DNA from 2 places in the Enterobacter mori genome. Region 1 is predicted to be linked to the other one. Evidence: predicted binding sites of a transcription regulator. Region 1 holds the regulator's gene; the other holds the start of a gene.
What was found. The regulator PurR, encoded in region 1, represses purine synthesis genes. The targets are predictions, from matches to a motif close to CANGCAAACGTTTGCNTG.
Positions count from the first base shown of each region.

Region 2: the regulator PurR is predicted to act here: its motif matches at 13,259-13,276, upstream of gltS (sodium/glutamate symporter).

Region 1 is NZ_CP104285.1:1,980,447-1,996,500, reverse strand. Features, by position in the region: gene N2K86_RS09540 (TetR/AcrR family transcriptional regulator) at 1-308, shown strand, start outside; gene N2K86_RS09535 (alkene reductase) at 362-1,459, shown strand; gene gloA (lactoylglutathione lyase) at 1,559-1,966, shown strand; gene rnt (ribonuclease T) at 2,063-2,722, shown strand; gene grxD (monothiol glutaredoxin 4) at 2,798-3,145, opposite strand; gene N2K86_RS09515 (C40 family peptidase) at 3,484-4,257, shown strand; gene sodB (superoxide dismutase [Fe]) at 4,381-4,962, shown strand; gene N2K86_RS09505 (MFS transporter) at 4,999-6,165, opposite strand; gene cydH (cytochrome bd-I oxidase subunit CydH) at 6,331-6,420, opposite strand; gene purR (HTH-type transcriptional repressor PurR) at 6,718-7,743, shown strand; gene punR (DNA-binding transcriptional activator PunR) at 7,762-8,673, opposite strand; gene punC (purine nucleoside transporter PunC) at 8,788-9,987, shown strand; gene cfa (cyclopropane fatty acyl phospholipid synthase) at 10,287-11,435, shown strand; gene N2K86_RS09475 (riboflavin synthase) at 11,466-12,107, opposite strand; gene mdtK (MdtK family multidrug efflux MATE transporter) at 12,335-13,708, shown strand; tRNA gene N2K86_RS09465 (tRNA-Val) at 13,862-13,938, shown strand; tRNA gene N2K86_RS09460 (tRNA-Val) at 13,943-14,019, shown strand; gene N2K86_RS09455 (FAD-NAD(P)-binding protein) at 14,138-15,733, shown strand; gene N2K86_RS09450 (carbonic anhydrase) at 15,762-16,054, opposite strand, start outside.
Region 2 is NZ_CP104285.1:90,860-106,913, reverse strand. Features, by position in the region: gene dut (dUTP diphosphatase) at 1-90, shown strand, start outside; gene slmA (nucleoid occlusion factor SlmA) at 211-807, shown strand; gene pyrE (orotate phosphoribosyltransferase) at 868-1,509, opposite strand; gene rph (ribonuclease PH) at 1,578-2,294, opposite strand; gene N2K86_RS00510 (YicC/YloC family endoribonuclease) at 2,419-3,282, shown strand; gene N2K86_RS00505 (trimeric intracellular cation channel family protein) at 3,489-4,106, shown strand; gene ligB (NAD-dependent DNA ligase LigB) at 4,109-5,779, opposite strand; gene gmk (guanylate kinase) at 6,031-6,654, shown strand; gene rpoZ (DNA-directed RNA polymerase subunit omega) at 6,709-6,984, shown strand; gene spoT (bifunctional GTP diphosphokinase/guanosine-3',5'-bis pyrophosphate 3'-pyrophosphohydrolase) at 7,004-9,118, shown strand; gene trmH (tRNA (guanosine(18)-2'-O)-methyltransferase TrmH) at 9,123-9,812, shown strand; gene recG (ATP-dependent DNA helicase RecG) at 9,816-11,897, shown strand; gene gltS (sodium/glutamate symporter) at 11,900-13,102, opposite strand; gene xanP (xanthine/proton symporter XanP) at 13,328-14,719, shown strand; gene N2K86_RS00460 (AsmA family protein) at 14,839-16,054, shown strand, end outside.

The DNA.
Region 1 (16,054 bases):
GTCAGCAGGGCATCATCAGCGGTTGCCTGACGGTAAAACTCTCTGCAGAAGTGTGCGATCTCTCCGAAGATATGCGCGCGGCGATGGATAAAGGTGCCAGTGGGGTTATCGCCCTGCTCGCGCAGGCGCTGGCGAAGGGGCGTGATGAAAACACGCTCGCCTTCCCCGGCGACCCGCTAACACAGGCTCAGGTTTTGTACTCCCTCTGGTTAGGGGCCAACCTGCAGGCCAAGATTTCTCGCAGTGCCGTGCCGCTCGAAAGCGCGCTGGCACATGTAAAAAGCAGTATTACTGCGCCTGGCGCTTAGCAGGCGTTTTTATTTACGTCATTACTAGTCGACTGGTCTACTCAGGAGTCGTTATGTCCGCTGAAAAGTTATTTACCCCACTGAAAGTGGGCGCTGTTACCGCGCCAAACCGTGTGTTTATGGCCCCGCTGACCCGTCTTCGCAGCATCGAGCCGGGTGACATTCCAACGCCTCTGATGGGTGAATATTACCGTCAGCGCGCAAGCTCAGGGCTTATCATCTCTGAAGCCACGCAGATTTCTGCCCAGGCGAAAGGCTATGCCGGTGCGCCAGGTCTGCACAGCCCGGAACAGATTGCCGCGTGGAAGAAAATCACCGCAGGCGTGCACGCAGAAGATGGCCGCATTGCGGTTCAACTGTGGCACACAGGCCGTATCTCGCACAGCAGCATCCAGCCTGGCGGTCAGGCTCCGGTGTCCGCTTCTGCCCTGAGCGCAAATACCCGAACGTCCCTGCGCGATGAAAACGGCAATGCAATTCGCGTCGATACTTCCATGCCGCGTGCGCTGGAGCTGAACGAGATCCCTGGCATTGTGAACGATTTCCGTCAGGCCGTGGCGAACGCCCGTGAAGCCGGTTTCGACCTGGTTGAGCTGCACTCTGCACACGGTTACCTGCTGCACCAGTTCCTGTCACCGTCCTCTAACCACCGCACGGACCAGTACGGCGGCAGCGTTGAAAATCGCGCGCGTCTGGTCCTGGAAGTGGTGGATGCGGTTTGTAAAGAGTGGAGCGCAGACCGTATTGGCATTCGCGTCTCCCCTATTGGCTCTTTCCAGAACGTCGACAACGGCCCGAACGAAGAAGCGGACGCGCTGTATCTGATTGAAGAGCTGGCGAAACGCGGTATTGCTTATCTGCACATGTCCGAGCCGGACTGGGCAGGCGGCCAGCCTTACACAGAAGCCTTCCGGCAGAAAGTGCGCGAGCGTTTTCACGGCGTGATCATCGGTGCGGGTGCGTATACCCCAGAAAAAGCGGAAGATCTGATCGGCAAAGGCCTGATCGACGCAGTCGCGTTTGGCCGTGACTTTATTGCGAACCCGGATCTGGTTGCCCGTCTGCAGAAGAAAGCGGAGCTGAACCCCCAGCGCCCTGAAAGCTTCTACGGCGGCGGCGCGGAAGGCTATACCGACTACCCTTCGCTCTAATCCCCCATTGTGCATTGATAGCGGCGACATTTCGCCGCTATACTAAAACATCGTTTCTGTTCAAAAAAATATTCCATTCTATTGGTTAATGAGGAAATTATGCGCCTACTTCACACCATGCTGCGCGTTGGCGACCTGCAACGTTCCATCGATTTCTACACTAAGGTTCTGGGCATGACGCTGCTGCGCACCAGCGAAAATCCTGAATACAAATATTCGCTGGCGTTCGTGGGTTACGGCCCGGAATCCGATGAAGCCGTAATCGAGCTGACCTATAACTGGGACGTGGACAGCTATGAGCTGGGCACCGCATACGGTCATATCGCGCTGGAAGTGGACAACGCAGCGGAAGCCTGTGAGCGCATCCGCAGCAACGGCGGCAACGTTACGCGTGAAGCGGGCCCGGTAAAAGGCGGCACCACCGTGATTGCGTTTGTTGAAGATCCCGACGGTTATAAAATCGAACTGATCGAAGCCAAAGACGCTGGCCGCGGTCTGGGCAACTGATCCCGCAGGGCGCACTATGCGCCCGTAGTTTTACTGCATCCCCTCTCAAAATTTGCCATAATGCGCACTGCTTTTTTCCCCTTGTAAGAGACCCTGATGTCCGATAACGCTCAATTTACCGGTCTGTGCGACCGTTTTCGTGGTTTTTATCCCGTTGTCATTGATGTAGAAACAGCCGGATTTAACGCTAAAACCGATGCGCTGCTTGAAATTGCCGCCATCACGCTGAAGATGGATGAACAGGGCTGGCTTACACCGGACACCACGCTGCATTTCCATGTTGAACCTTTCGAAGGGGCAAACCTGCAGCCAGAGGCGCTGGCCTTTAACGGTATCGATCCGAAAAACCCGCTACGTGGCGCGGTCAGTGAATATGACGCGCTGCACGCCATTTTTAAAATGGTGCGCAAAGGCATGAAAGAGAATGACTGTAGCCGCGCCATTATGGTGGCCCACAATGCGACGTTCGATCACAGCTTTACCATGGCCGCCGCAGAGCGCGCCTCGCTGAAACGCAACCCGTTCCATCCGTTTGTGACGTTTGACACCGCAGCACTAAGCGGTCTGGCGCTGGGCCAAACGGTGCTGTCCAAAGCCTGCATCACGGCAGGGATTGAGTTTGACGGCACGCAGGCGCACTCGGCGCTCTACGATACGGAGCGCACGGCAGAACTGTTTTGTGAAATTGTTAACCGCTGGAAACGTCTGGGCGGCTGGCCGCTGCCGATGGGCGATGAGGCCGATATTCAATCATAGGTCGGGTAAGCGCAGCGCCACCCGACAAAAAAAAAGCGACCTCGACAGGTCGCTTTTTGTCTTTAGGCAGAAAACTTACTCTGCGTCTGGTTCTTCGGTTTTGTATTTCGCCGCCGTCTCTTTGATCAGCTGCTGCAGTTCGCCACGCTGATACATTTCGATCAGGATGTCGCAACCGCCCACCAGCTCACCGTCAACCCACAGCTGCGGGAAAGTCGGCCAGTTTGCGTATTTTGGCAGCTCAGCGCGGATGTCCGGGTTCTGCAGGATATCAACGTAAGCAAAACGCTCACCACAGGCAGATAACGCCTGAACCGCTTGTGCGGAGAAACCGCAGCTTGGCAGCTTCGGAGAACCTTTCATGTACAGGAGAATCGGGTTTTCAGCGATTTGTTGCTGAATTTTTTCAATAGTGGTGCTCATGTCTTGCTTCCTTTAACTTCTGTTACGGCATTCGTCTGACATTGTAGCGGTTCAGACAGACATCGGAAAATAACATTTTTGTCACGTCTTACTATTTTAACGGTTAACGCTAAAAGATGCATTGCAAATGACGCTTATCCCTGTTTGCAGTACGGTTTTGCTTAGGGAGTGAACAATAGTGCGACAGAACGATGAATTTTTTTGCACTTGCTAACGAAACATGATTTTAGAATGAAAAATGCTATTAACTTCTCGGGTTTTTATGGATTAGAATCGACAGGCTTTGTAAATCATACGCGGGTATTATTGATGGCCTGCATTAATCAGGGGACTGCCCAGTGGCGCGGATAAATAAAATCTCGATCACGCTCTGTGCTTTACTGTTTACATCACTCACTTTCACGCCAGCGGCGAACGCCTCTGAACAGGCGCGGCATTCTGCTGTACAAAAAACGCATCTGGTTAAGTCCACAGAACGTAAGAAAAAAACCACCAGCAAGACCGTAAAGAAAAAAACACCCACAACGACCAAAAAGACCGCCTCCAGCAAGACGAAAACAGCCCCAGCCCACACCGCACATTCTACCCGACGTAAAGCCTCGCAAACGGCCGCCAGCCTCGTAACAGAAAAATGCACTACGCGTAAAGGTCACAAAGCGAAGTGCACGAAAGTCACGAAATTAGCCGAAGTGCATAAAGTCCGTATGCAGAAAGCGCAAAAAACGGCGATGAATAAATTAATGGGGCAAATTGGTAAACCCTATCACTGGGGTGGCACTTCTCCGCGAACGGGTTTCGATTGCAGTGGCCTGGTCTATTACGCTTATAAAGACCTGGTGAAATTCCGTATTCCGCGTACCGCAAATGAAATGTACCACCTGCGCGACGCCGCACCGGTCAATCGTGGTGAACTGGAGAACGGTGACCTCGTGTTCTTCCGTACCCAGGGACGCGGCACGGCTGACCATGTCGGGGTCTATGTCGGTAACGGAAAATTCATTCAGTCACCGCGCAGCGGCCAGGACATCCAGATTACCTCTCTCAGTGAAGACTACTGGGTGCGCCATTACGTTGGCGCGCGCCGTGTGATGACGCCAAAAACCATTCGCTAACCCCTGCCCTGCCGCACGCGTGGCAGGGTAAGTTCCTCTTTTGCATACCCTTTCAATTTGCTATCCTTTCCCTGTTGTCTGTAGGGTTATTGGCAACATACAAATAAAATAAGGAGAGAAGCAATGTCGTTCGAATTACCTGCACTACCGTATGCAAAAGACGCCCTGGCGCCACACATTTCTGCGGAAACGCTGGAGTACCATTACGGCAAACATCATCAAACCTATGTCACCAATCTGAACAACCTGATCAAAGGTACCGATTTCGAAGGCAAAACGCTGGAAGAGATCGTCCGTAGCTCAGAAGGTGGCGTGTTCAACAACGCGGCTCAAGTGTGGAACCACACCTTCTACTGGCACTGCCTGGCGCCAAATGCCGGTGGTGAACCTACCGGTGAACTGGCGACCGCCATTAACGCCGCTTTTGGCAGCTTCGCGGACTTCAAAGCGAAGTTTACCGATGCGGCCATCAAAAACTTCGGTTCCGGCTGGACGTGGCTGGTAAAAGAAGCGGATGGAAAACTGGCTATCGTTTCCACCTCTAATGCGGGCACCCCGCTGACCACCAGCGCTAAACCGCTGATGACCGTGGACGTATGGGAACACGCTTACTACATTGATTACCGTAACGCGCGTCCTAACTATCTGGAGCACTTCTGGGCACTGGCTAACTGGGACTTTGTGGCGAAGAACTTCGCCGCGTAAGAGAACGCAGAAGGGTTCACCCTTCTGCGCTTTTGCTTATTCCGCCGCGCAGGCGGCTTCTGGCTGTTTACGACCGGACATCAGCACTAACAGCAGGCCGAGAGCGGCAATAATTGCCCCCATTACCGGCACAAAACTGTATCCCAGACCACCGGAAATCACCGCCCCGCCCGCTGCCGCCCCCAGCGCGTTACCCAGGTTAAACGCACCGATATTCACGGAAGAAGAGAGACCTGGCGCTTCATGGGCGACACGCATCACCCTCATCTGAAGCGGGGGTACCACGGCAAAGGTGGCAGCGCCCCACACGACCATCGCGATCGCAGCACCCCATTCGTTGCGTGCCAGCCACGGGATCGCAATCATGATGACAATCAGCAGGGTTAAAAAGCCTTTCAACGTACCGCTCACCGAACGATCGGCCAGTTTCCCGCCCAGATAGTTTCCGATAGAGAACCCCACGCCAATCAGCACCAGCATCGCGGTAATAAAGATCGGCGTCGCGTGGGTGATATCGTGCAGCACCGGTGAGATATAGGTGTAGAGGGTAAACATCGCACCGGCCCCCAGCACCGTGGTCAGCAGCGCGGAAAGCACCTGAGGACGCATCAGCACCGACAGCTCTTTACGTACGTCAGGACGTTCACCGGCGCTCCCTTTCGGTAAGGAGAAGAACAGCGCCACCATCGCCACCACGCCCAGCCCTGCTGTCGCCAGGAAAGACATTCGCCAGCCAATCACTTCACCCAGCCAGGTGGCCGCAGGCACACCGCCTATGTTGGCGATAGTCAGCCCCATAAACATGGTCGCCACCGCGCTGGCCTGCTTGTGCTTCGGAACCACACTTGCCGCAACAACCGAGCCCAGACCGAAAAATGCGCCGTGGTTCAGGCTGGTCAGAATACGCGACAGCATCAAAGTGGTGTAATCCGGCGCAATTGCGGAGAGCACGTTGCCCAGCGTAAAGATCGCCATCAGAAATATCAGCGCATTGCGACGCGCGCGGTGCGACAGCAGCAGCGTCATCAGTGGGGCCCCGACCATCACGCCGATGGCATAGGCGCTGATTAACATCCCGGCCGCAGGAATAGAGACGTCCACGCCCCGTGCGATAACAGGCAGTAACCCCATCGGGGAGAATTCAGTAGTGCCAATCCCAAAGGCGCCAATCGCCAGGGCCAGCAGAGGAAAATTGATTTTCATGAGTCAACTCCGGATGCCGTGTCATCACGCGACACAGAACTAAGAAGTCAAAAGCATGACATCAATCACAAAATTTGAGAAGTTAACATTTTGGCAAAAGATTTTTGCCAGAGAGGTAACAATCGGAAGAAAATGAGGAGGGAGAGGACTCTCCCCCCGCGTAAATCAGTGCAGCGCAGCCGTCAAACCACCGGCAACAATCAATGCCAGCACGATAAAGGTGGTCACCAGCGAAAACTTCAGATCGGAACTCATCAATTTTTCTCCTTTTAATCACCCCACGAAAAGTGAGTTTGCTCATTTTTACATAGTTTACGTCAAAAATCTTCCTGGATTTAAACTGATATCCACTTTAGCTCTTCCCCTTTTCATCAAGATAGGACAAAATTCCACGCTAAATTTATTAGCGTACCGGCCATTGATCCCCTCCTGACGTCCTGTGTCGTTTTCCCGGCGTGTCGCAACTCAAGATTGCGTAATAAGGGTGAGAGAAGGCAAACGTTTACCTTCAAGTTTTTCAGGAGTTTAGGATATGGTCTGGAGTGACATTGAATGGCAACAATAAAAGACGTAGCAAAACGCGCAAACGTTTCCACTACAACCGTATCACATGTAATTAACAAAACCCGCTTCGTCGCGGAAGAGACGCGCAACGCCGTCTGGGCGGCGATCAAGGAGTTACATTACTCCCCAAGTGCGGTTGCGCGCAGCCTGAAGGTGAATCACACCAAGTCGATTGGCTTGCTGGCAACCAGCAGTGAAGCGGCCTATTTTGCCGAGATCATCGAAGCGGTTGAGAAAAACTGCTTCCAGAAAGGCTATACCCTGATTCTGGGCAACGCGTGGAACAGCATCGAGAAGCAGCGCGCCTACCTGTCGATGATGGCGCAAAAGCGCGTCGATGGCCTGCTGGTAATGTGTTCCGAGTACCCGGAATCCGTGCTGTCCATGCTGGAAGAGTATCGCCACATTCCGATGGTGGTCATGGACTGGGGTGAAGCGCGCGCCGACTTCACCGATTCCGTTATCGATAATGCCTTTGAAGGCGGCTATATGGCCGGTCGTTATCTGATCGAACGCGGTCACCGCGAGATTGGCGTGATCCCGGGTCCGCTGGAACGCAACACCGGTGCGGGCCGTCTGGCCGGGTTTATGAAGGCAATGGAAGAGGCGCTGATCACCGTGCCGGAAAACTGGATTGTTCAGGGCGACTTTGAGCCGGAATCGGGTTACCGTGCAATGCAACAGATTGTCTCCCAACCGCATCGCCCGACGGCTGTTTTCTGTGGCGGCGATATTATGGCGATGGGCGCGCTCTGCGCCGCCGACGAGCTGGGCCTGCGGGTGCCGCAGGATATTTCCGTGATCGGGTATGACAACGTGCGTAACGCGCGCTTCTTCACCCCGGCGCTGACCACCATTCACCAGCCAAAAGACTCGCTGGGCGAAACGGCTTTCAACATGCTGATGGACAGGATCGTCAACAAGCGTGAAGAATCCCAGTCGATTGAAGTTCACCCGCGCCTCATCGAGCGCCGCTCCGTGGCGGACGGTCCGTTCCGCGACTATCGCCGTTAATCGCATTCCGGGGGCCAGTTATGCTGGCTCCCGTAGCCACTCCCGATTCAAGGTTTCACTGTCTCCCAGATAATCCAGCAGCCAGGCCATCGCAGGCGATACGTCGTTTTGCTGCCAGGTCAGACAGCAGGCCGCATCCGGGAACGGATTTTCCAGCGTCAGCGCTTTCCACTCCCCGGTATCGATGCGCGGTCGCGCGAAGTGAACGGGCACCATCGCCACGCACAGCCCCGCAGAAAGACAGGTTGCCGACGATTCCCAGTCAGGAGCCACCACGCGACGCTGGTTGTCCAGGAGCCAGGTGATGCGCTTGGGCAGCGAGCGCGAGGTATCTTCCAGCACCAGCGACGGCCAGTTGCGCAGCGTGTCATCGCTGAGAGGGCCTTCCATTGCCGCCAGCGGATGATCGCTGGCGACAACGCAGGTCCAGCTCAGCATCCCCATATCGCGAAACGCATAGCGTCCCCCGACGGGGATCGCCTGCGTTGCCCCAATCGCCATCTCCACCCTGCCATCCGCCAGCGCATCCCAGACGCCGTTGAACACCTCCTGGGAGACACGTAGTTCGACATCAGAAAAATGACGATAGAAATCCACGATCATTTGCCGGGTCCGTTCCGGCTTGACGATATTGTCCACCGCGATGGAGAGATGGCCTCGCCAGCCGTTAGCGATCTGCTGACACTGCTCGCGGGTGATCTGCATTTTTTTGATGACAGAACGCCCTTCCTTTAAAAACCACGCGCCTGCGGGCGTTAATTCCACGTCGCGATGACGCCGCTCGAACAGCGGAACCGCCAGCCACTCTTCCAGCTGACGCACGGTGTAACTGATGGCCGAGGGTACGCGGTGTAACTCCTGCGCGGCACCGGTGAAACTGCCGTTACGGGCAACAGCATCGACAACTTCAAGAGAATAATCTGACCACATGTTCTGCCTGCAAAAAATTTGAATGCACTCAGCAAATATTAGCGTTTCACAAGCCGCTTTGCACTCCCTACACTCTGCGCCAACGTACACCTGCCTCCTCAGGAGAATAAAATAATGCAACCCAGGAAAGGATTTTTGGTCTGGCTCGGCGGCTTAAGCGTGCTGGGCTTTTTAGCGACCGACATGTATCTGCCGGCATTTGCCGCGATGCAGGAAGATCTGCAAACCCCCGCAGCCGCTATCAGCGCCAGCCTGAGCCTGTTCCTCGCCGGTTTTGCCTTCGCGCAACTGCTCTGGGGACCACTCTCCGACCGCTTTGGTCGTAAACCGGTGCTGCTGCTGGGTCTGGCTATTTTTGCCGTGGGCTGTCTGGGCATGCTGTGGGTACGCGATGCCACCTGGCTGCTGGTACTGCGATTCATTCAGGCCGTTGGCGTCTGTGCTGCAGCGGTGACCTGGCAGGCGCTGGTGACCGATTATTACCCGGCATCACGCACTAACCGAATTTTCGCCACCATTATGCCGCTGGTCGGTCTCTCGCCTGCCCTTGCACCTTTGCTCGGAAGCTGGATCCTGGCCCATTTCGACTGGCAGGCGATTTTCGCTACGCTCTTTGCCATCACGCTGGTATTGATGCTGCCTGCGTTTTTCCTCAAGCCTGCGCATAAAAAAGAGACGCATCCTGACGCGAAGCCGATTACCTTTGCCTCGCTGCTGCGTTCAAAAGCGTATCGCGGTAACGTCCTGATTTACGCGGCCTGTTCCGCCAGTTTCTTCGCGTGGCTGACTGGCTCGCCGTTCATTCTGCACGATATGGGATACAGCCCGGCGGCAATCGGCCTGAGTTATGTTCCACAGACCATTGCTTTCCTGGTCGGCGGCTACGGCTGTCGCGCAGCGCTGCAGAAGTGGGAAGGCCAGCAGATGCTGCCCTGGCTACTGGTGTTGTTCGCGTTAAGCGTTTTCGGCACCTGGGCCGTCGGGTTTATTCCGGGTACGGGCCTGACAGAAATTTTGATTCCGTTCTGCGTCATGGCCGTCGCTAACGGTGCTATTTACCCAATCGTAGTCGCGCAGGCGTTACGTCCGTTCCCACAGGCGACGGGACGCGCCGCCGCGCTGCAGAACACGTTACAGCTGGGTCTGTGCTTCCTGGCAAGTCTGGTGGTCTCTGCGTTGATTTCCACGCCGCTCCTGACGACCACCAGTGTGATGCTGGTGACCGTTGCGCTGGCTGCCTTTGGCTACCGTATGCAGCTTTCCGCACAGCGCGAGCAGAATGCGCGTCAGCAGGTAGAAACGTCGCACGCATAATCGCGCCAGAAATTATGTTAAGACACAGTGATTAGGTTGCTAAGAATTTTCTATTGAATCACCAAATTTTGAGGCCTATACTAAATTTGGTTCGATGAAATACGATAAATATTAAGTGTTAACGGGAGCCGGAGTGCTCCCGTTTTACCATGGAAGGCTTTTCGGCAAGGGTTATCTCCCTTCCTCTGTTCTACGTCGGATATTAGCCTCGCGGGCATTTACCGTGAGACTTCTCACAAACCCAAAAAAGCGTCTACGCTGTTTTAAGGTTCTGATCACAGCAAGGTGATGGAGAAGCTATGAGTTCATCGTGTATAGAAGAAGTCAGCGTTCCGGACGATAACTGGTCCCGGATCGTCAGTGAACTGTTGGGACGTGCGGGCATCACGATTAATGGGTCCTCCCCCGCCGATCCGCAGGTCAAACATCCCGATTTTTTTAAACGCGTCTTGCAAGAGGGATCGTTAGGTCTCGGCGAAAGCTATATGGACGGCTGGTGGGAGTGTGAACGGCTGGACATGTTTTTCTCCAGCGTATTACGCGCCGGTCTTGAAAATCAGCTCCCCCGCCACTTCAAAGACACGCTGCGTATCGCCTCCGCCCGCCTGTTCAATCTGCAGAGTAAAAAGCGGGCATGGATCGTCGGTAAAGAGCACTACGATCTTGGTAATGACCTGTTCAGCCGTATGCTGGATCCCTTAATGCAATATTCCTGCGGCTACTGGAAAAAGGCCACAACGCTTGAAGAGGCGCAGCAAGATAAACTGCGTCTAATCTGCGAGAAACTGCAGCTAAAACCGGGTATGCGCGTGCTTGATATCGGCTGCGGCTGGGGCGGTCTGGCGTATTTCATGGCGAAGCATTACGGTGCCAGCGTTGTGGGCGTGACGATTTCAGCTGAACAACAAAAAATGGCTCAGACACGTTGCCAGGATCTGGATGTAGATATTCGACTTCAGGACTACCGCGACCTGAACGAACAGTTCGACCGCATCGTTTCCGTTGGCATGTTCGAGCACGTGGGTCCGAAAAACTACAGAACCTATTTTGACGTTGCCGACCGAAACCTGAAGCCTGACGGTATTTTCCTGCTCCATACCATAGGTTCTAAGCGCACCGACAATAACGTGGACCCGTGGATCAATAAATACATCTTTCCGAATGGCTGTTTACCGTCCGTGCGCCAGATTGCTAACGCCAGCGAGTCCCACTTCATTGTTGAAGACTGGCATAACTTCGGCGCGGATTACGACACCACATTGATGGCATGGCACTCACGTTTTCAGGAAGCCTGGCCCGAGATTGCAGACAACTATTCCGAACGGTTCAAACGCATGTTTAGCTATTATCTGAATGCCTGTGCGGGTGCTTTCCGTGCGCGGGATATTCAGCTCTGGCAGGTTGTTTTCAGTCGCGGCATTGAACACGGATTACGTGTCGCACGCTAAAAAATAACCCCGGATATCCGGGGTTGTTTTTTATTCTTCCTCAACGGCTTTTATTATCGCCGCCTCTTTTGCCGCCAGGACACGTTCAACGGTATCCACTACCGCCTGAGTTTGCGGATCGATTTCGATATTCACGCGATGCCCCAGTTTTTTTGCGCCCAGCGTTGTGCGCTGCAGCGTCTCGGGTATTAAATGCACGCAAAAGCGCGTCGGCGTCACTTCTCCGACCGTCAAACTAATCCCATCAATACCAATAAATCCTTTATACAGGATGTATTTCATTAATGCCGGATCCTGAACTTTAAACCAGATTTGACGGTTATTTTCCGAGGTAACAATTTTTGCGACCTCGGCGGTGGTCATGATGTGTCCCGACATCAGATGGCCGCCGATCTCGTCGCTGAACTTCGCCGCGCGCTCAACGTTGACGGTATCCCCCACCACCAGTTCACCCAGGTTGGTGATACGCAGCGTCTCTTTCATTAAATCAAAGCTAATCTGGTTACCGTTAATTTCGGTCACCGTCAGGCAGCAGCCGTTATGTGCAATCGAGGCGCCGGTCTCTATGCCGTCGAGCATATATTCCGGCAGCTCAACCACGTGAGTACGGAAATTGGGTTTTTCATCAATAGACACCACTTTGGCGGTGCCCTGCACAATGCCAGTAAACATGCTTACAACTCCTGTTTTTTCCGGACGGTGGTGACACCGTTTAATCCCTCCACAATAACAGTTGGAAAAACAGGTTGCCAGCGGAGCGCATTTTCTGGCGATTTTTTCACTAGATAATTAGATAAACCCCGCTACAATAGCTGGCTATCCCCCTGCATTTTCTTCTTGCTGCCCGTTTCGGCGGCTTTTTTAGTCTCTCATATAACAACAATACAAAAGGTGTTCACGTGCAGAAGTACATGATTGAAGCGCGTCAGTTATTGGCACTGGCAATACCGGTGATCGTCGCGCAAGTGGCCCAGACCGCAATGGGATTTGTGGATACGGTAATGGCGGGTGGCTACAGCGCCACCGATATGGCCGCCGTTGCAATTGGCACCTCGATCTGGCTGCCGGCCATTCTCTTTGGTCATGGCCTGCTGCTGGCACTCACGCCGGTTATTGCTCAGCTAAACGGCTCGGGACGACGCGAGCGTATTGCTCATCAGGTTCGTCAGGGCTTCTGGCTGGCTGGCTTTGTCTCCGTGCTGATTATGGTGGTGCTCTGGAACGCGGGGCATATTATCCGCGCGATGCATAACATCGACCCGGCTTTAGCCGATAAAGCCGTGGGCTATCTGCGCGCCCTGCTCTGGGGCGCGCCTGGCTACCTCTTTTTCCAGGTCGCACGTAACCAGTGTGAAGGTCTGGCAAAAACCAAGCCCGGTATGGTGATGGGCTTTATCGGTCTGCTGGTGAATATTCCGGTGAACTACATCTTTATTTACGGCCACTTCGGCATGCCGGAGCTTGGTGGCGTCGGGTGCGGCGTGGCGACTGCAGCCGTTTACTGGGTGATGTTCTTCTCAATGGTCATCTTTGTAAAACGCGCCCGTTCCATGCGCGATATTCGCAACGAGAACAGATTTAGCACCCCGGACTGGAGCATCATGAAACGTCTGGTGCAGCTAGGGTTGCCGATTGCACTGGCGCTGTTCTTCGAAGTGACCCTGTTTGCCGTTGTGGCTCTGCTGGTTTCCCCGCTGGGCATTATTGATGTAGCCGGACACCAGATTGCGCTGAACTTCAGTTCCCTGATGTTCGTCCTGCCGATGTCGCTGGCCGCGGCGGTGACGATTCGCGTAGGCTTCCGTCTGGGCCAGGGTTCAACGCTGGATGCGCAAACGGCCGCCCGAACCGGGCTGGGCGTCGGTGTGTGCATGGCCGTTTGTACGGCGCTCTTTACCGTTGCATTACGCGAGCAGATTGCCCTGCTCTACAACGACAATCCGGAAGTCGTCACCCTGGCATCACACCTGATGCTGCTGGCCGCGATTTACCAGATCTCTGACTCCATCCAGGTGATTGGCAGCGGCGTGCTGCGCGGATATAAAGACACGCGTTCTATTTTCTTTATTACGTTTATCGCCTATTGGGTACTGGGACTGCCGACAGGCTACATCCTGGCGCTTACCGATCTGGTGGTTGATCGCATGGGTCCGGCAGGGTTCTGGATGGGCTTTATCATCGGTCTGACCTCTGCGGCCATCATGATGATGCTGCGTATGCGTTTTCTGCAACGCCAGCCTTCCACGGTCATTTTGCAACGCGCCGCACGTTAAACAGGCAGTGGCCGCCAGCTGGCGGCTACTTTCTCTTCACTTTGCGCGGTAATGAAGCAATCGCGTGAAATCAGAGAGAAAAATGCGTTTTGCCTCTTGCCTCAACGATGCTGTGCCGCTAATATTCGTCCCCGTTGTCGCCGACAACACGTTGCGTTCATAGCTCAGTTGGTTAGAGCACCACCTTGACATGGTGGGGGTCGTTGGTTCGAGTCCAATTGAACGCACCATTCTGCGTCCGTAGCTCAGTTGGTTAGAGCACCACCTTGACATGGTGGGGGTCGGTGGTTCGAGTCCACTCGGACGCACCATTTCAGTCCTGAAATGGTGCAAATCCTCTCTTTATGTTCTGAATTATCCCAATCTCCTGATTTCTTAATTATTCTCCTGCTACGCTTTTCTCATGACAAAAAAGCAGGAAGAACGTCGATGAAGAAAATCGCGATTATAGGCTCCGGCCCAACAGGGATTTACACCTTTTACGCACTTCTTAAAAACCCGCAGCCGCTTTCGGTCTCCGTCTTTGAACAAGCTGATGAAGCTGGCGTGGGTATGCCCTATAACGACGACGAAAACTCTCGTCTGATGCTGGCGAACATCGCAAGCATTGAAATTCCGCCTATTTTCATGACCTACCTCGACTGGCTTAAGGACCAGAGCGAAGCCCATCTGGCGCGCTTTAAGGTTGATAAAGCCCGTTTGCATGACCGGCAGTTCCTGCCCCGGCTCCTGCTGGGTGAATATTTCCGCGACAGCTTTCGGTCAATCGTAAAAGAGGCGAAAAAACGGGGATTTCAGGTTGATGTCCATGAATCCGCCCGGGTTACCGATATCGTACCCACGAAAGAAGGCGTCACGCTTTCCGTCAACGACAGCGCCTTTCCTGAACGCTTCGACCTTGCGGTGATCGCCACCGGCCACGTATGGCCAGACGAAGATGAAGCCACGCGTACGTTCTTCCCAAGCCCGTGGTCAGGACTCATGGATGCCGAAATCCCCCCCTGCAAGGTTGGCATTATGGGAACGTCTTTGAGCGGTCTGGACGCGGCCATGGCGGTGGTGATGCAGCATGGTGAGTTTGTGGACGACGCGTTCATTCTGGATAAAGGAAGCGAGGCGCTAAAAATTGTCCTGATGTCCCGGACCGGCATTTTGCCAGAGGCCGATTTTTACTGCCCGATTCCTTATGAGCCGCTGTCGGTATTGACCGAATGCGTGGTTCAAACTGAGATTGCCAGGGGAGCCGACGGCTTGCTGGACCGCATCTTTGCCCTGATGGTTCAAGAGCTTGAACTCGCCGATCCGGCGTGGTGCAAGGCCATATCGCTGAGGCAACAGGATGCCGACAGCCTTCGCGATGCGTGGTTTGAAGAGCGTAAACAGCACGGTCCCTTTACCTGGGCGGAGGAGAATCTCAAAGAGGTCGAGCGAAACAAACGCGAACGGCGCACCGTGGCCTGGCGGTATACCGTACTTCGCCTGCACGAGATCGTTGCAGAAATCGTACCCGCCCTGAACGAAAAGGACAGAGCGCGGTTCAAAGCCGGGCTGGAGCGCGTTTTTATTGATAACTATGCCGCCATCCCCCCTCAGTCTATTCGCAGGCTGCTTGCCCTGCGCGAGGCGGGGATCATAAGCGTACTGGCGTTGGGTGAGGATTACGCTCTGGATATCGGTAGTGCTCAAACGGTCATTACCACCAAAGAGAACCGCTACCGCTTCGACGTCTTTATTGACGCGCGCGGGCAGAAACCGCTCAAGACAGAAGATTTACCCTTCCCGTCCTTGCGTAAACTGCTACAAACGACAGGCGACGACATACCCGATGTTGGTGAAGATTACACGTTGCTGGCGCCCGATACGCTTCGCGGACGTATTGCCTTTGGTGCGATACCGTGGCTGATGCACGACCGACCGTTTGTCCAGGGGCTGACAGAGTGCGCAGAGATTGGGGAGGCAATGGCAAAAGCAGCAAATAAACCTGCGTCGGTTACGCGCAGAAAGTTACCTTTTATGGATAACTGACAGGGCCTCCCTGCCCTGAACGGTCTGATTACTCGAAGAAAACCTCCGGGTTTTCAGAAAGAGAGATAAAGGTTTTCGTCGCTTTATCCAGCGCGCGGATGTCACCGCTTTCAATGTCGTACACCCAGCCGTGCAGTCGGATGGAATTATTGCGCAGGCCCACCGCGACGGACGGGTGGGTCTTAATGTTGCTCAGCTGCGCAAACACGTTCTCCTGCACCATCGCATTTACTTTATCGATTGGCTGGTCCCAGGATTTCTTCTCCACCACGGCTTTAGCCGCATCAGAGTAGCGCAGCCAGTGGGAGACCGCAGGCATCG
Region 2 (16,054 bases), 1.9 Mb from region 1:
CCGGTTGTGCAGGCAGAATTTAACCTGGTGGCAGACTTCGACGCTACCGACCGTGGCGAAGGCGGCTTCGGCCATTCCGGGCGTAAATAACCGTCCGATAGATACGCATCTCACAGCGCCATAATGCAATAACAAACCGCAAACGCCCGTTTGCGGTCGCTGTGTGGATGCCAGCCTGGCAAGTGCTTATTTTCAGGGGTATTTTGTAACATGGCAGAAAAACAAACCGCGAAAAGGAATCGTCGCGAAGAAATACTTCAGTCTCTGGCTCTGATGCTTGAATCCAGCGATGGCAGTCAACGCATTACCACTGCAAAACTGGCGGCCTCCGTGGGCGTGTCTGAGGCGGCGCTGTACCGTCATTTTCCGAGCAAAACCCGGATGTTCGACAGCCTGATCGAGTTTATTGAAGACAGCCTGATCACGCGCATCAACCTGATTCTGAAAGACGAAAAAGACACCACCGCGCGTCTGCGTCTGATTGTGCTGTTAATCCTGGGCTTTGGTGAACGCAATCCGGGCTTGACCCGTATCCTCACCGGCCACGCGCTGATGTTTGAACAAGATCGTCTGCAGGGCCGCATCAATCAGCTTTTTGAGCGCATAGAGGCGCAGCTGCGCCAGGTACTGCGTGAGAAGAAGATGCGTGAAGGCGAAGGGTACATCACCGATGAGACGCTGCTGGCAAGCCAGATCCTGGCGTTTTGCGAAGGGATGCTCTCCCGCTTCGTGCGCAGTGAATTCAAATATCGTCCAACGGACGATTTTGACGCCCGCTGGCCGTTAGTGGCTTCGCAGTTGCAGTAACTTTATCCGGCCTGCGTAACCCGTAGGCCCGGTAAGCGCTAGCGCCACCGGGCAAAAAAATCACACGCCAAACTCTTCCCGATAGGCACGAACCGCCGCCAGATGATCCGCCATCTCCGGCTTCTCTTCCAGATACGCAATCAGGTCTTTCAGGGTGATAATCGACGTTACTTTACAGCCGTAATCACGCTCGACTTCCTGAATAGCAGAGATTTCACCGCGACCACGTTCCTGACGATCCAGAGAAATCAGCACGCCAGCAAGCGTCGCACCGTTAGCATGGATTATTTCCATCGATTCGCGGATCGCCGTGCCCGCGGTGATCACATCGTCGACCAGCATCACGCGGCCTTGCAGCGCGCTGCCGACCAGATTGCCGCCTTCACCATGGGTTTTAGCCTCTTTACGGTTAAAGCAGTACGGCACATCGCGATCATGATGTTCCGCCAGCGCCACCGCCGTGGTGGTCGCAATTGGAATCCCTTTGTAGGCCGGGCCAAACAGCAGGTCAAAATCAATCCCGGAATCCACCAGCGCTTCGGCATAGAAGCGGCCTAACAGCGCCAGATCGCGCCCGGTATTAAACAGCCCGGCGTTGAAGAAATAGGGGCTCTTACGCCCGGATTTCAGCGTAAACTCGCCAAACTTAAGTACCTGCTTGTTAAGCGCAAACTCAATAAACTGGCGCTGATACGATTTCATGGATTCGCTCCTTTGGTTTTTTCTGTCTTACAGGCAAAAAAAAGGCGACTCATTGGTCGCCTTTAAAATCAATTTTCTAACGCCGCCTTCTGCGTCGTTACAATGGATTCGATTCCCCCTCGGGCCAACGCCAGCAGGGAGAGAAGCTCTTCGTGGGTGAACGGCTCGCCTTCTGCCGTGCCCTGTACTTCAATGATGCGACCGTCTTCGGTCATCACCACGTTCATGTCGGTTTCGGCGGCAGAATCTTCAACGTATTCCAGATCGCAAAGCGCTTCGCCGTTAACGATACCTACAGAAACCGCGGCAACCATGCCTTTCATTGGGTTGGTTTTCAGCTTACCGGCCGCAACCAGCTTGTTCAGGGCATCCGCCAGCGCCACGCAGGCACCGGTAATAGATGCTGTACGCGTGCCGCCGTCAGCCTGAATGACGTCGCAATCGAGAGTGATGGTGAATTCACCGAGGATTTTCAGGTCAACGGCAGCGCGCAGCGCACGCGCGATCAGACGCTGAATTTCCATGGTACGACCGCCCTGCTTGCCTTTCGCCGCTTCACGGGCATTACGGGTATGGGTCGCCCGCGGCAGCATGCCGTACTCAGCGGTGATCCAGCCCTGGCCCTGACCTTTCAGGAAGCGCGGAACGCCTTCTTCGATGGAGGCGGTGCACAAAACTTTAGTGTCACCAAACTCAACCAGCACGGAGCCTTCAGCGTGTTTTGTATAGTTACGGGTCAGGGTGACGGGACGCACCTGGTTGGCGCTACGACCTGATGGACGCATGATGGATTCTCCGGCTTGAACGAATGTGGCTGCGCATTATACGGATTAAACGCGCTTATTCCTATCCTGACAAAGCCCTGAAAGCTATAATCCCCCCATCTCTCCTCTAAAAACGGGAATGTCTATGATCCGCAGTATGACCGCCTACGCCCGGCGTGAAATCAAGGGTAGCTGGGGTAGCGCTACATGGGAAATGCGCTCGGTAAACCAGCGTTACCTGGAAACGTATTTCCGTATGCCGGAGCAGTTCCGCAGCCTTGAGCCTGTCGTACGCGAGCGTATCCGTGCGCGTCTGACGCGCGGTAAAGTCGAATGTAACCTGCGCTTTGAGCCCGATGCCAGCGCACAGGGCGAGCTCATCCTCAACGAAAAACTGGCAAAACAGCTCGTGAATGCAGCGAACTGGGTCAAAATGCAGAGCGATGAAGGCGAAATCAACCCGGTTGACATTCTTCGCTGGCCCGGCGTCATGGCCGCCGGTGAGCAGGATCTGGACGCCATTGCCGCTGAAATCCTGGCAGCCCTCGACGGCACGCTGGATGACTTTATCGTTGCCCGTGAAACCGAAGGCCAGGCGCTGAAAGCGATGATTGAGCAGCGTCTTGAAGGCGTGAGCACCGAAGTCGCCAAAGTCCGCACCCATATGCCAGAAGTGCTGCAATGGCAACGCGAGCGTCTTGTCGCCAAACTGGAAGAAGCGGAAGTTCAGCTGGAAAACACCCGTCTCGAACAAGAGCTGGTGCTGATGGCGCAGCGTATTGACGTCGCTGAAGAGCTGGACCGTCTGGAAGCGCACGTTAAAGAAACCTATAACATTCTGAAGAAGAAGGAAGCGGTAGGTCGCCGTCTGGACTTTATGATGCAGGAGTTCAACCGCGAGTCGAACACCCTCGCATCTAAATCTATCAATGCAGAAGTGACGAATTCAGCAATTGAGCTGAAAGTACTGATTGAGCAGATGCGCGAGCAGATCCAGAATATTGAATAGTGTCTTTCGGGTGGTGTCAGCTGCACCACCCATTACTATTTCTCATCCGTCCTGACTCTAATTTTTCCTCGCTTCCGCCCTTCATCAAGCCTGTCCAGACTAATGTGATAAAATTTTATAAGGCAAACTGACTCGCCTTAGAAAATCTCAATCGTGATCGTGCGCACAAATCGTTAACCTCCCCCCGCGTTCACACCGGAGGGTATATGCTGCTTCACATTCTTTATCTCATTGGCATCACCGCAGAAGCCATGACCGGCGCGCTTGCTGCCGGGCGTCGCCGTATGGACACCTTCGGCGTGATTATTATTGCCACAGCGACCGCGCTGGGCGGCGGTTCCGTGCGCGATATCCTGCTTGGTCATTACCCGCTCGGCTGGGTTAAACACCCTGAATACGTCATTATCGTGGCGACAGCCGCCGTGCTCACTACTATCGTGGCACCCGTTATGCCCCATCTTCGCCGTCTGTTCCTGGTGCTTGATGCTCTGGGGCTGATCGTCTTTTCAATCATCGGTGCGCAAATCGCGCTCGATATGGGTGAAGGGCCGGTTATCGCCACTATTGCTGCTGTGGTCACGGGCGTATTCGGCGGCGTGCTGCGCGATATGTTCTGCAAACGTATTCCCCTGGTCTTTCAAAAAGAGCTCTATGCCGGGATTTCCTTTGTCGCAGCGGTACTCTATATCGCCTTGCAGCATTACGTTTCGAACCATGATGTAGTGGTCATCTCGACGCTGCTGTTTGGCTTTACGGCCCGCATGCTGGCGCTGCGTCTGAAGCTCGGGCTGCCCGTTTTTCACTACAAGCACAGCGCGCACTGATGTCAAAATCCGTTGATGTGCTGTTCAGCGAGCCACTTCGCCAGCACGTCAACCTGAGGCGCGCGCATCCAGTTCATGATTTGCCGCGCTTTCTCCTCTCCAGTTCCCGGCAAGGTTTGCCAGTCGGCAGAGCTTCGCTGGCTCATTGCCTGCCACGATCGCCCATCGATAGCGTTCAGTGTCGATTTGGATAGCGGAGCTCCCATCGCGCTAATCCAACGGATAAAAGGTTGTTCCCGCACCCGATTAAAACGATGCCAGAGCGCTAGCCCGCGCGCCGCAGAAAACCCCGGCGTGGCCTGAAGCTGCGCCTGTGTTAATAACAGCCATGAAAAGATATGTTCGAAATGATGAGCCTGCCAGAGCGTACGCCAGCCGGACTCCCCTAACCCTTCGATATCCAGCCCCTGTTTAGAGCTGAGCCATGTTAGCCGGGCAAAAAACTGCTCCATGCAGTCCAGCGAGGCATAAAAACAGCTTAATGAATGGTACTTCAAGGCAGGAGGCTGCGGTTTTTGTCTGTCCGTCCCTCGCCAGACCACCTTATCCAGGCGCGGAATACCCTGTCCGGCGAGACTGATCAGCACCTGATCGCCTTGTGCGATATCCAGTCTCTGCCAACGCCCAACCGATCCCAGACTGACTCGTCGCACCTGTTTATCATCCAGTCGCACAGGCTCAAGCCCTGCGATGACGGATACCTTACCCGTTCGTCCTACAGAAAACTGGATATTCTTTACCTCAGCAAGCTGCGAAACAGGAGAATATTTCCACGCGACGACCCAGTTTCCTTCACCGGGCAACCAGCTTTCGCCCGCGGGTTCATCCTCGGAACGCACCACAATGCCATCCGTGGCAAAGGGTAATGCGGTCACGTGCCAGGCCGCGCGCTGTTTCTCGACGGCATCAACAGATTCGGCGGGAAGCGTATACCGCGCCGACAGCGTAAAACCGGCTTTAGACAGCTCAGCCAACGACGTCTTCATATCTTTCGGCCCATCCGGCCATGCCCAGATGAATACGCCGATGTTACTCAATAGCGCGTTATCCTTTTGTCGCATCATCGCACCCGCCACCTTTGCGCGAGCGTTCATTCCGCCCATCTGGCTCTGAATGTGGTTGTCGTGCATCCAGAAAAGCTCGCCCTGTAAGATGCTATTCGCCAGCGCGCCGGTGAGCTTTTGCGGAACAGACGGGATTAAACGCACCTTCTCGGTCCAGTCTTCACCTTTCAGGCCATCACCGCGGCTGATGGCCTGAGTTAACTTTCCGTCACGATAGACCAGCGTTACCGCCACACCGTCAACTTTAGGCTGCAGCCAGAGATGCTGTCGGGCACGCATCCACTGTCTCAACTCCTCTTTGTTGGTCACTTTATGTACGCCCGTATGGGCAACAGGATGTTTTACGCTCCCCGTCAGCGCGGGGAGTTTCTCTTCTGAAGGCTCGCTGCTAAAACACCGCTGCCACTGGGTTAACCGTGCGTTAAGCTGGTCGTACACGTCGTCATTAACATCACTCACCCCCTGCTTCCAGTAGGCATCATCCCAGCGTTTGATCTGCGCGCTTAACGACGCAATCTCTTTCTCTGCTTTTGCCTGCGACCACACCGGACACACCGCCGCGCCATAGCCACACCACAACACCAGTAATCCGCTTATCCATCGCCACATTGCTACCCCTCCTTTGCGTTGCAGGAGGTATAACCTGATGACTGAAACAACGCTAACGGCAACCTTTCGCTTTGCGAGGTGGCATCCAGGGTTTCTTTTTATTTCTGCAAACCGCGGGTAAAACCGGAAAACGGCACGCAAAAATCAATAATCCAGGGGAAAAAGTGTGACAAAGGCTACGTCACGGTGCGCCGACGTGTATAATAAGCCCGTATGTAGGACTTCTTCGCTAACACATACAAAAGACTCTCATGGCTCAAGGCACGCTTTATATTGTTTCTGCCCCTAGTGGCGCGGGTAAATCCAGCCTTATTCAGGCACTGTTAAAAACCCAACCGTTGTACGACACACAGGTTTCTGTTTCTCACACCACGCGAGCGCCGCGTCCGGGTGAAGTGCACGGTGAACACTATTTCTTTGTGGATCACGACGAATTCAGAGCGATGATCGGCAGAGACGCGTTTCTTGAACATGCTGAAGTGTTCGGTAACTACTACGGCACCTCGCGTGAAACCATTGAGCAGGTTCTGGCAACCGGCGTAAACGTGTTCCTGGATATCGACTGGCAGGGCGCGCAGCAAATTCGCAAGAAAATGCCTGACTCGCGCAGTATCTTTATTTTACCGCCATCGAAAGATGAGCTTGATCGCCGCCTGCGTGGCCGCGGTCAGGACAGCGAAGAAGTCATCGCAAAGCGTATGGAACAGGCTGTTGCAGAAATGAGCCATTACGCGGAATATGATTACCTTATTGTGAATGATGATTTTGATGCCGCGCTGAGCGATCTCAAAACCATTCTTCGTGCAGAACGCCTGCGTATGAGCCGCCAGAAGCAGCGACATGACGCATTAATCACCAAACTGTTGGCAGACTGAACCCACTTTCAGTATCATGCCCAGTCATTTCTTCACCTGTGGAGCATTTTAAGTATGGCACGCGTAACTGTTCAGGACGCTGTAGAGAAAATTGGTAACCGTTTTGACCTGGTGCTGGTCGCCGCGCGTCGCGCTCGTCAGATGCAGGTAGGCGGTAAAGATCCGCTGGTACCGGAAGAAAACGATAAAACCACCGTTATTGCACTTCGCGAAATCGAAGAAGGTCTGATCAACAACCAGATCCTCGACGTGCGTGAGCGCCAGGAGCAGCAAGAGCAGGAAGCCGCAGAACTGCAGGCCGTAACCGCTATTGCTGAAGGTCGTCGTTAATTAAACCTGCGGGTCGCCCTTGTATCTGTTTGAAAGCCTGAATCAACTGATTCAAACCTACCTGCCTGAAGACCAGATTAAGCGTCTTCAGCAGGCGTATCTCGTTGCACGTGACGCTCACGAGGGCCAGACACGTTCAAGCGGTGAACCCTATATCACGCACCCGGTAGCGGTGGCCTGTATTCTGGCCGAGATGAAACTCGACCACGAAACGCTCATGGCCGCTCTGCTGCACGACGTGATCGAAGATACCCCTGCCACGTATCAGGACATGGAACAGCTGTTTGGCAAAAGCGTTGCCGAACTGGTGGAAGGGGTCTCTAAGCTTGATAAGCTGAATTTCCGCGACAAGAAAGAGGCACAAGCCGAAAACTTCCGCAAGATGATTATGGCGATGGTGCAGGATATCCGCGTCATTCTCATCAAACTCGCTGACCGTACCCACAACATGCGCACGCTGGGCTCACTTCGCCCGGATAAACGTCGCCGCATTGCCCGTGAAACCCTCGAAATCTACAGCCCGCTGGCGCACCGTTTAGGTATTCATCACATTAAAACCGAGCTGGAAGAGCTGGGTTTTGAAGCGTTGTATCCGAACCGCTATCGCGTGATTAAAGAGGTGGTGAAAGCCGCACGCGGTAACCGTAAAGAGATGATTCAAAAAATCCTCTCGGAAATTGAAGGGCGCTTACAGGAAGCGGGAATTCCGTGCCGCGTCAGCGGTCGCGAGAAACATTTGTACTCCATCTACTGCAAAATGGTGCTCAAAGAGCAGCGTTTTCACTCGATCATGGATATCTACGCCTTCCGCGTCATTGTCCACGACTCGGACACCTGCTATCGCGTGCTGGGGCAGATGCACAGCCTCTACAAACCGCGTCCGGGGCGGATGAAAGATTACATCGCCATTCCCAAAGCGAACGGCTATCAATCTTTGCACACCTCGATGATCGGGCCGCACGGCGTGCCTGTTGAGGTGCAAATTCGCACCGAAGACATGGATCAGATGGCAGAGATGGGGGTTGCCGCACACTGGGCGTATAAAGAGCACGGTGGCGAAAGCAGCACGACCGCACAAATCCGCGCCCAGCGCTGGATGCAGAGCCTGCTGGAGCTTCAGCAGAGCGCGGGTAGCTCGTTTGAATTTATCGAGAGCGTTAAATCCGATCTCTTCCCGGATGAAATTTACGTTTTCACCCCAGAAGGTCGCATTGTCGAACTGCCTGCAGGCGCAACGCCGGTCGACTTCGCTTACGCCGTGCATACCGATATCGGGCATGCCTGCGTCGGTGCGCGCGTCGACAGACAGCCTTACCCGCTGTCTCAGCCGCTCTCCAGCGGCCAGACGGTAGAAATTATTACCGCGCCGGGCGCACGTCCGAACGCGGCCTGGCTGAACTTTGTCGTGAGCTCCAAAGCACGTGCCAAAATTCGCCAGCTGCTGAAAAACCTCAAGCGCGATGATTCCGTCAGCCTGGGGCGTCGTCTGCTCAACCACGCGTTGGGCGGCAGCCGTAAGCTGGCTGAAATTCCGCAGGAGAACATCCAGCGTGAGCTGGAGCGTATGAAGCTCGCGTCGCTTGATGACCTGCTGGCAGAGATTGGCCTCGGTAACGCCATGAGCGTGGTGGTGGCGAAGAACCTGCAGCAAGGCGACACAACAGCGGTGCCTGCAACGACGCAAAGCCACGGACACCTGCCGATTAAAGGCGCGGACGGGGTGCTGATCACCTTCGCAAAATGTTGCCGTCCAATTCCAGGCGACCCGATTATTGCGCACGTCAGCCCGGGTAAAGGGCTGGTTATCCACCACGAATCCTGTCGTAACATTCGCGGCTACCAGAAAGAAGCCGAGAAGTTTATGGCGGTCGAGTGGGATAAAGAGACCGCACAGGAATTTATCACCGAAATTAAGGTGGATATGTTCAACCACCAGGGTGCCCTGGCGAACCTGACGGCTGCGATCAACACGGCCTCTTCCAATATTCAGAGCCTGAATACGGAAGAAAAAGATGGTCGCGTGTATAGCGCCTTTATTCGTCTGACCGCGCGCGACCGCGTGCATCTGGCGAATATTATGCGCAAAATCCGCGTCATGCCGGACGTGATTAAAGTCACCCGAAACCGAAACTAGGTTTATGAATTCACAACGTTATGCACGTATCTGCGAAATGCTCGCCAGGCGTCAGCCTGATCTGACGGTCTGCATGGAGCAGGTGCATAAACCTCATAACGTCTCTGCTATCGTTCGTACCGCAGATGCCGTCGGTGTGCATGAAGTGCACGCCGTCTGGCCGGACGGCCGTATGCGAAATACGGTTTCGGCAGCGGCAGGCAGCAACAGTTGGGTGTCTGTCAAAAATCATCACACCATTGGCGAAGCCGTATCGCACCTGAAAGGGCGCGGAATGCAGATCCTGGCCACTAACCTGTCCGCTAAAGCCGTAGATTTCCGCGAGATCGATTACACCCGCCCGACCTGCATTTTGATGGGTCAGGAGAAAACCGGGATCTCCCAGGAAGCGCTGGATCTGGCGGATCGGGACATCATCATTCCGATGATCGGCATGGTCCAGTCTCTCAACGTCTCCGTGGCGTCCGCGCTCATTCTGTATGAAGCGCAGCGCCAGCGTCAGAACGCCGGGATGTACGAGCGCAGCAACAGCATGCTGCCGGAAGAGGAACAGCAGCGTCTGCTGTTTGAAGGTGGTTATCCGGTGCTGGCTCGCGTTGCGAAGCAGAAAAAATTGCCTTACCCCCACGTCAACGCGCAGGGCGAGATTCAAGCCGATGCCGAGTGGTGGGCCACCATGCAGTACGCCGGGTAAGTGATGAAAGGCCGCTTGCTGGATGCCATCCCGCTCAACAGCCTGACGGGCGTGGGCGCGGCGCAAAGCAATAAGCTGGCTAAGATTGGCCTGCACACCGTGCAGGATCTCCTGCTTCACCTCCCCCTGCGTTACGAAGACCGTACCCAGCTCTATAAGATTGGCGATCTCCTTCCCGCCATTTACGCCACCGTTGAAGGCGAAGTCCTGAACTGCAACATCACCTTCGGCGGACGCCGAATGATGACCTGTCAGATCAGCGACGGTACCGGCATTCTCACCATGCGTTTTTTCAACTTCAGCGCGGCGATGAAAAACAGCCTGGCGACGGGCCGCAGGGTGCTGGCCTATGGCGAAGCCAAACGCGGGAAATACGGCGCAGAGATGATCCACCCCGAGTACCGCGTGCAGGGCGATCTCAGTACGCCGGAGCTGCAGGAGACGCTCACCCCGGTTTACCCGACGACGGAAGGCATCAAGCAGGCGACGCTGCGTAAGCTTACCGATCAGGCGCTGGAACTGCTGGATACCTGCGCCATTACCGAGCTGCTGCCACCCGAGCTGGCGCAGGGCATGATGAGCCTGCCCGAAGCGCTGCGCACCCTGCACCGCCCGCCGCCAACGCTGCAGCTCAGCGATTTAGAAAGTGGCACACACCCCGCCCAACGGCGTCTTATCCTTGAGGAATTACTGGCGCATAACCTGAGCATGCTGGCGCTTCGCGCGGGCGCGCAGCGTTTCCATGCCCAGCCCTTAAGCCAGAATGATGAACTCAAAGATAAGCTGCTGGCCTCGCTGCCGTTTAAACCCACCGGCGCACAGGCGCGCGTCACCGCCGAAATCGAACGCGATATGGCGCTCGACGTGCCGATGATGCGCCTCGTGCAGGGTGACGTGGGGTCCGGTAAAACGCTGGTTGCCGCGCTGGCTGCCCTGCGCGCGATTGCTCACGGTAAACAGGTGGCGCTGATGGCGCCGACCGAACTGCTGGCTGAACAGCACGCCAACAATTTCCGCGCCTGGTTCGCGCCGCTGGGGATTGAAGTGGGCTGGCTTGCCGGGAAGCAAAAAGGCAAAGCACGCCTTGCGCAGCAGGAAGCTATTGCCAGCGGGCAGGTGCAGATGATTGTCGGCACGCACGCCATCTTCCAGGAGCAGGTGCAGTTTAACGGCCTTGCGCTGGTGATTATCGACGAGCAGCACCGCTTCGGCGTGCATCAGCGTCTGGCACTGTGGGAGAAAGGCCTGCAGCAGGGTTTCCACCCGCATCAGCTGATCATGACCGCCACGCCGATCCCGCGCACTCTGGCGATGACCGCCTACGCCGATCTGGATACCTCTACCATCGACGAACTTCCGCCGGGCCGTACCCCGGTCACAACGGTCGCCATTCCTGACACGCGCCGCAGCGATATCATCGACCGCGTGCGCAACGCCTGCACCCACGAAGGGCGTCAGGCCTACTGGGTCTGTACGCTGATTGAAGAGTCTGAACTGCTGGAAGCACAGGCTGCGGAAGCCACGTGGGAAGAGCTTAAGCTGGCGCTGCCGGAGCTGAACGTGGGTCTGGTTCATGGACGCATGAAGCCCGCCGAAAAACAGGCGGTGATGCAGTCGTTCAAACAGGGTGATCTGCATCTGCTGATCGCCACCACGGTGATCGAAGTCGGCGTGGACGTCCCGAATTCCAGCCTGATGATCATCGAAAACCCGGAGCGTCTCGGCCTTGCCCAGCTCCACCAGCTGCGCGGGCGCGTTGGCCGTGGCGCGGTAGCGTCCCACTGCGTACTGCTCTACAAAGCCCCGCTCTCAAAAACCGCACAGATGCGTCTGCAGGTACTGCGCGACAGCAACGACGGTTTTGTGATTGCGCAAAAAGACCTGGAGATCCGCGGCCCGGGAGAACTGCTGGGTACGCGTCAGACGGGGAACGCGGAATTCAAAGTGGCGGATTTGCTGCGCGATCAGGCTATGATCCCCGAAGTTCAACGCCTCGCACGCCATATTCATGAACGCTACCCCGAACAGGCGGCAGCGTTAATTGAGCGCTGGATGCCGGAAACCGAGCGGTATTCCAACGCCTGATTTCAGGCAAACATCGGCAGCATCAGGTACAGCTTAATCACCAGCGCGTTGACGATATCAATGAAGAATGCGCCAACCATCGGTACCACCAGAAACGCCATGTGCGATGGCCCGAACCGTTCGGTGATCGCCTGCATGTTGGCGATAGCCGTTGGGGTAGCCCCCAGACCAAACCCGCAGTGACCCGCCGCCAGCACCGCAGCATCGTAGTTTTTGCCCATCATGCGCCAGGTCACGAACATGGCGTACAGCGCCATAAACAGCGCCTGCACCGCCAGTATCGCCACCATCGGCAGCGCCAGCGAGGCCAGCTCCCACAGTTTGAGGCTCATCAGCGCCATCGCCAGGAACAGCGACAGGCAGACGTTTCCAAGCACCGATACCGCCCGTTCAAACACGCGGTAGAAGCCCATCAGCGCCAGACCGTTGCTCAGGATCACCCCGATAAACAGCACGCAAACAAATGTCGGCAGTTCAAACGCGGACCCCGCCAGCCATTGCGCAACCACTTTGCCCACGGTCAGGCAGATGGCGATCATCGCAATGGTTTCAATCAGCACCAGCGAGGTAATACTGCGCCCGACGTCCGGCTTTTCGAACGCGGTCGGCACCAGCTCATCGTCAGGCCTGCCGTTCGGCGTGGTGGAGTGCTTAACCAGATACCGCGCCACCGGGCCGCCAATCAGGCCACCCAGCACCAGACCAAAGGTCGCACAGGCCATCGCCACCTCCGTCGCGTTTTCAAACCCGTAGCGCTCGATGAACAGCTTGCTCCACGCGGCCCCGGTACCGTGACCGCCTGACAGAGTAATCGACCCCGCCAGCAGCCCCATCAGCGGATCCAGCCCCAGCAGCGTCGCCATCCCGATGCCGATGGCGTTTTGCATCAGCAGCAGCCCCACCACCACAATCAGAAATACGCCGAGCACTTTACCGCCCGCCCGCAGGCTCGCCAGGTTGGCATTCAGGCCGATGGTGGCAAAGAAGGCCAGCATCAGCGGGTCTTTCAGGGACATATCAAAATCGATTTCCCAGCCCATGCTTTTTTTCAGAATCAGCAGGGCCAGCGCCACCAGCAGGCCACCGGCGACAGGTTCAGGAATGGTGTATTTCTTCAGAAGGGAAACGCTATGTACCAGCTTACGGCCAAGCAGTAAGACCAGCGTTGCGGCAACAAGTGTCGACAACGTATCGAGATGAATCATAGAAGGCTCCTGTTTTGCGCGTGTTCCATACACACGCGGCGTTATCCTGGGCCGGTTTGCGCTCTTCATGAGCTCCCGGCGCAAAAAGTGTAATTTTTTTTCCCGATGCGTTGTAGAAAACCTGCGCACAGCGGCAGATTTTCTTCCCTTTTTTTGCTGGCAATCGTTTGCTTTTACCAGGTGGTCAGATAAAATGCCCGCTTTTCCACCGTGGGATTGTCGCCGATGTCCGTTAACACCGTAGAGTCGCCTGATGCGCAACCGATTGCGCAGAAGCAAAATAGCGAACTGATTTACCGCCTTGAAGATCGACCGCCGCTGCCGCAAACGCTTTTCGCCGCCTGCCAGCATCTTCTGGCGATGTTTGTTGCGGTGATCACCCCGGCGCTGCTGATCTGCCAGGCGCTCGGTTTACCGGCGCAGGACACGCAGCACATTATCAGCATGTCTCTCTTCGCCTCCGGCGTGGCCTCGATTATTCAAATTAAAGCCTGGGGTCCGGTGGGGTCGGGATTATTGTCGATTCAGGGCACCAGCTTTAACTTCGTGGCACCGCTGATCATGGGCGGTACGGCGCTGAAAACCGGCGGGGCGGATGTCCCGACCATGATGGCGGCACTGTTCGGCACGCTGATGCTGGCCAGCTGTACGGAGATGGTGATCTCCCGCGTTCTGCACCTGGCGCGTCGCGTCATTACCCCGCTGGTTTCCGGCGTGGTCGTCATGATCATCGGCCTGTCGCTAATTCAGGTGGGCCTGACGTCCATCGGCGGCGGATATGCGGCAATGAGCGACCACACCTTCGGCGCGCCGAAAAACCTGCTGCTGGCGGGCGTGGTGCTGGCGATCATTATTCTGCTTAACCGTCAGCGTAACCCATACCTGCGCGTGGCCTCGCTGGTGATCGCCATGGCGGCGGGTTATCTGCTGGCGTGGGCGCTGGGCATGCTGCCGGAGAACACCGCGCCGACCAACAGCGCGCTGATCACCGTGCCAACGCCGCTGTACTACGGACTGGGCATTGACTGGGGCCTGCTGCTGCCGCTGATGCTGGTCTTTATGATCACCTCTCTGGAAACCATCGGTGACATCACTGCTACCTCGGACGTCTCCGAGCAGCCGGTGTCCGGCCCGCTGTACATGAAGCGCCTGAAAGGCGGCGTGCTGGCGAACGGCCTGAACTCGTTTGTCTCTGCCGTATTCAACACCTTCCCGAACTCCTGCTTCGGTCAGAACAACGGCGTGATCCAGCTGACCGGCGTAGCCAGCCGCTACGTCGGTTTTGTGGTGGCGCTGATGCTGATCGTCCTCGGCCTGTTCCCGGCAGTGAGCGGCTTTGTGCAGCACATCCCTGAACCGGTACTTGGCGGCGCAACCCTGGTGATGTTTGGCACCATCGCGGCCTCCGGCGTGCGTATCGTCTCCCGCGAGCCGCTGAACCGCCGCGCGATCATGATTATCGCCCTGTCGCTGGCCGTCGGTCTGGGTGTTTCCCAGCAGCCGCTGATCCTGCAGTTTGCGCCTGACTGGGTGAAAAACCTGCTCTCTTCCGGCATTGCCGCGGGCGGTATCACCGCTATCGTGCTGAACCTCGTTTTCCCGCCTGAAAAGAACTGATCCCCTTCACGGCAGGCAGTCAAGGCCTGCCGTGACATCTCTTTACACCATTCCCGCCTTGAGCATTGCGCATAAATCGTGCATAACTCCTTTATGTGCGTTTTGCGGGATGGAAGACCATGAAATTTATTGGAAAGCTGATCATCTATCTTCTGTTAGCTCTGCTTGTGGTGGTGCTGGCATTCTATATTTTGCTCCAGACCCGCTGGGGCGCGTCGCAGGTGAGCAATTGGGTTACGGTCAATACCGATTACGAACTCAACTTTGACCTGATGGATCACCGCTTTTCATCCCCTTCTCACCTCATTCTGGAAAATGTCACCTTTGGTCGTGACGGCAAACCCGCCACCCTGGTGGCCAAAAAAGTCGATATCGGTTTAAGCAGCCGTCAGGTAACCGATCCGCTGCATATGGATACCATCACCCTCTTTGATGGCACGCTGAACCTCTCTCCGCAAACCGCGCCGCTGCCTTTCCAGGCGGACCGCTTGCAGCTAAATAACATGGCCTTTAACAGCCCGAATACCGAATGGGACCTGAGCGCGCAGAAAGTCACGGGCGGCGTCAGCCCGTGGCAGCCTGAGGCGGGCAACGTGCTGGGCAAAAACGCGCAGATCCAGATGAGTGCAGGCTCGCTCACCCTGAACGGCGTCCCGGCCAGCAACGTCCTGATTCAGGGGCAGCTCAACGGACAAGAGGTGGTGCTGAGCACCATTGGCGCGGATATGGCGCGCGGCTCGCTCACCGGCTCCGCCCTGCGTAACGCTGACGGCAGCTGGATTATCGACAGCATGCGTCTGAATGAGATCCGCCTGCAAAGTGATAAATCGCTGATGGATTTCTTTGCTCCCATCACCACGCTCCCTTCCCTGCAGATTGGTCGGCTGGAAGTAACCGACGCGCGCCTGCAGGGGCCGGACTGGGCGGTGACGGACCTTGATTTGAGCCTGCGTAACCTGACGCTCAGCAAAGGCGACTGGCAGAGCCAGGAGGGGCGTTTGTCCATGAACGCCAGCGAGTTTATCTACGGATCGCTGCATCTGTTCGACCCGATCCTGAACGCGGAATTCTCCCCGCAGGGTATCGCACTGCGCCAGTTCACCTCCCGCTGGGAAGGCGGCATGGTTCGCACCTCCGGCAACTGGCTGCGCGACGGCAAAGCGCTGGTGCTGGATGATGCCGCCATCGCCGGGCTGGAATACACCTTGCCTGAAAACTGGAAAACGCTGTGGATGGATCCCCTGCCGGAATGGCTGAACAGCGTGACGCTAAAAAAATTCGGCCTGAGCCGCAATCTGGTGATCGACATCGATCCCACCTTCCCATGGCAGATCA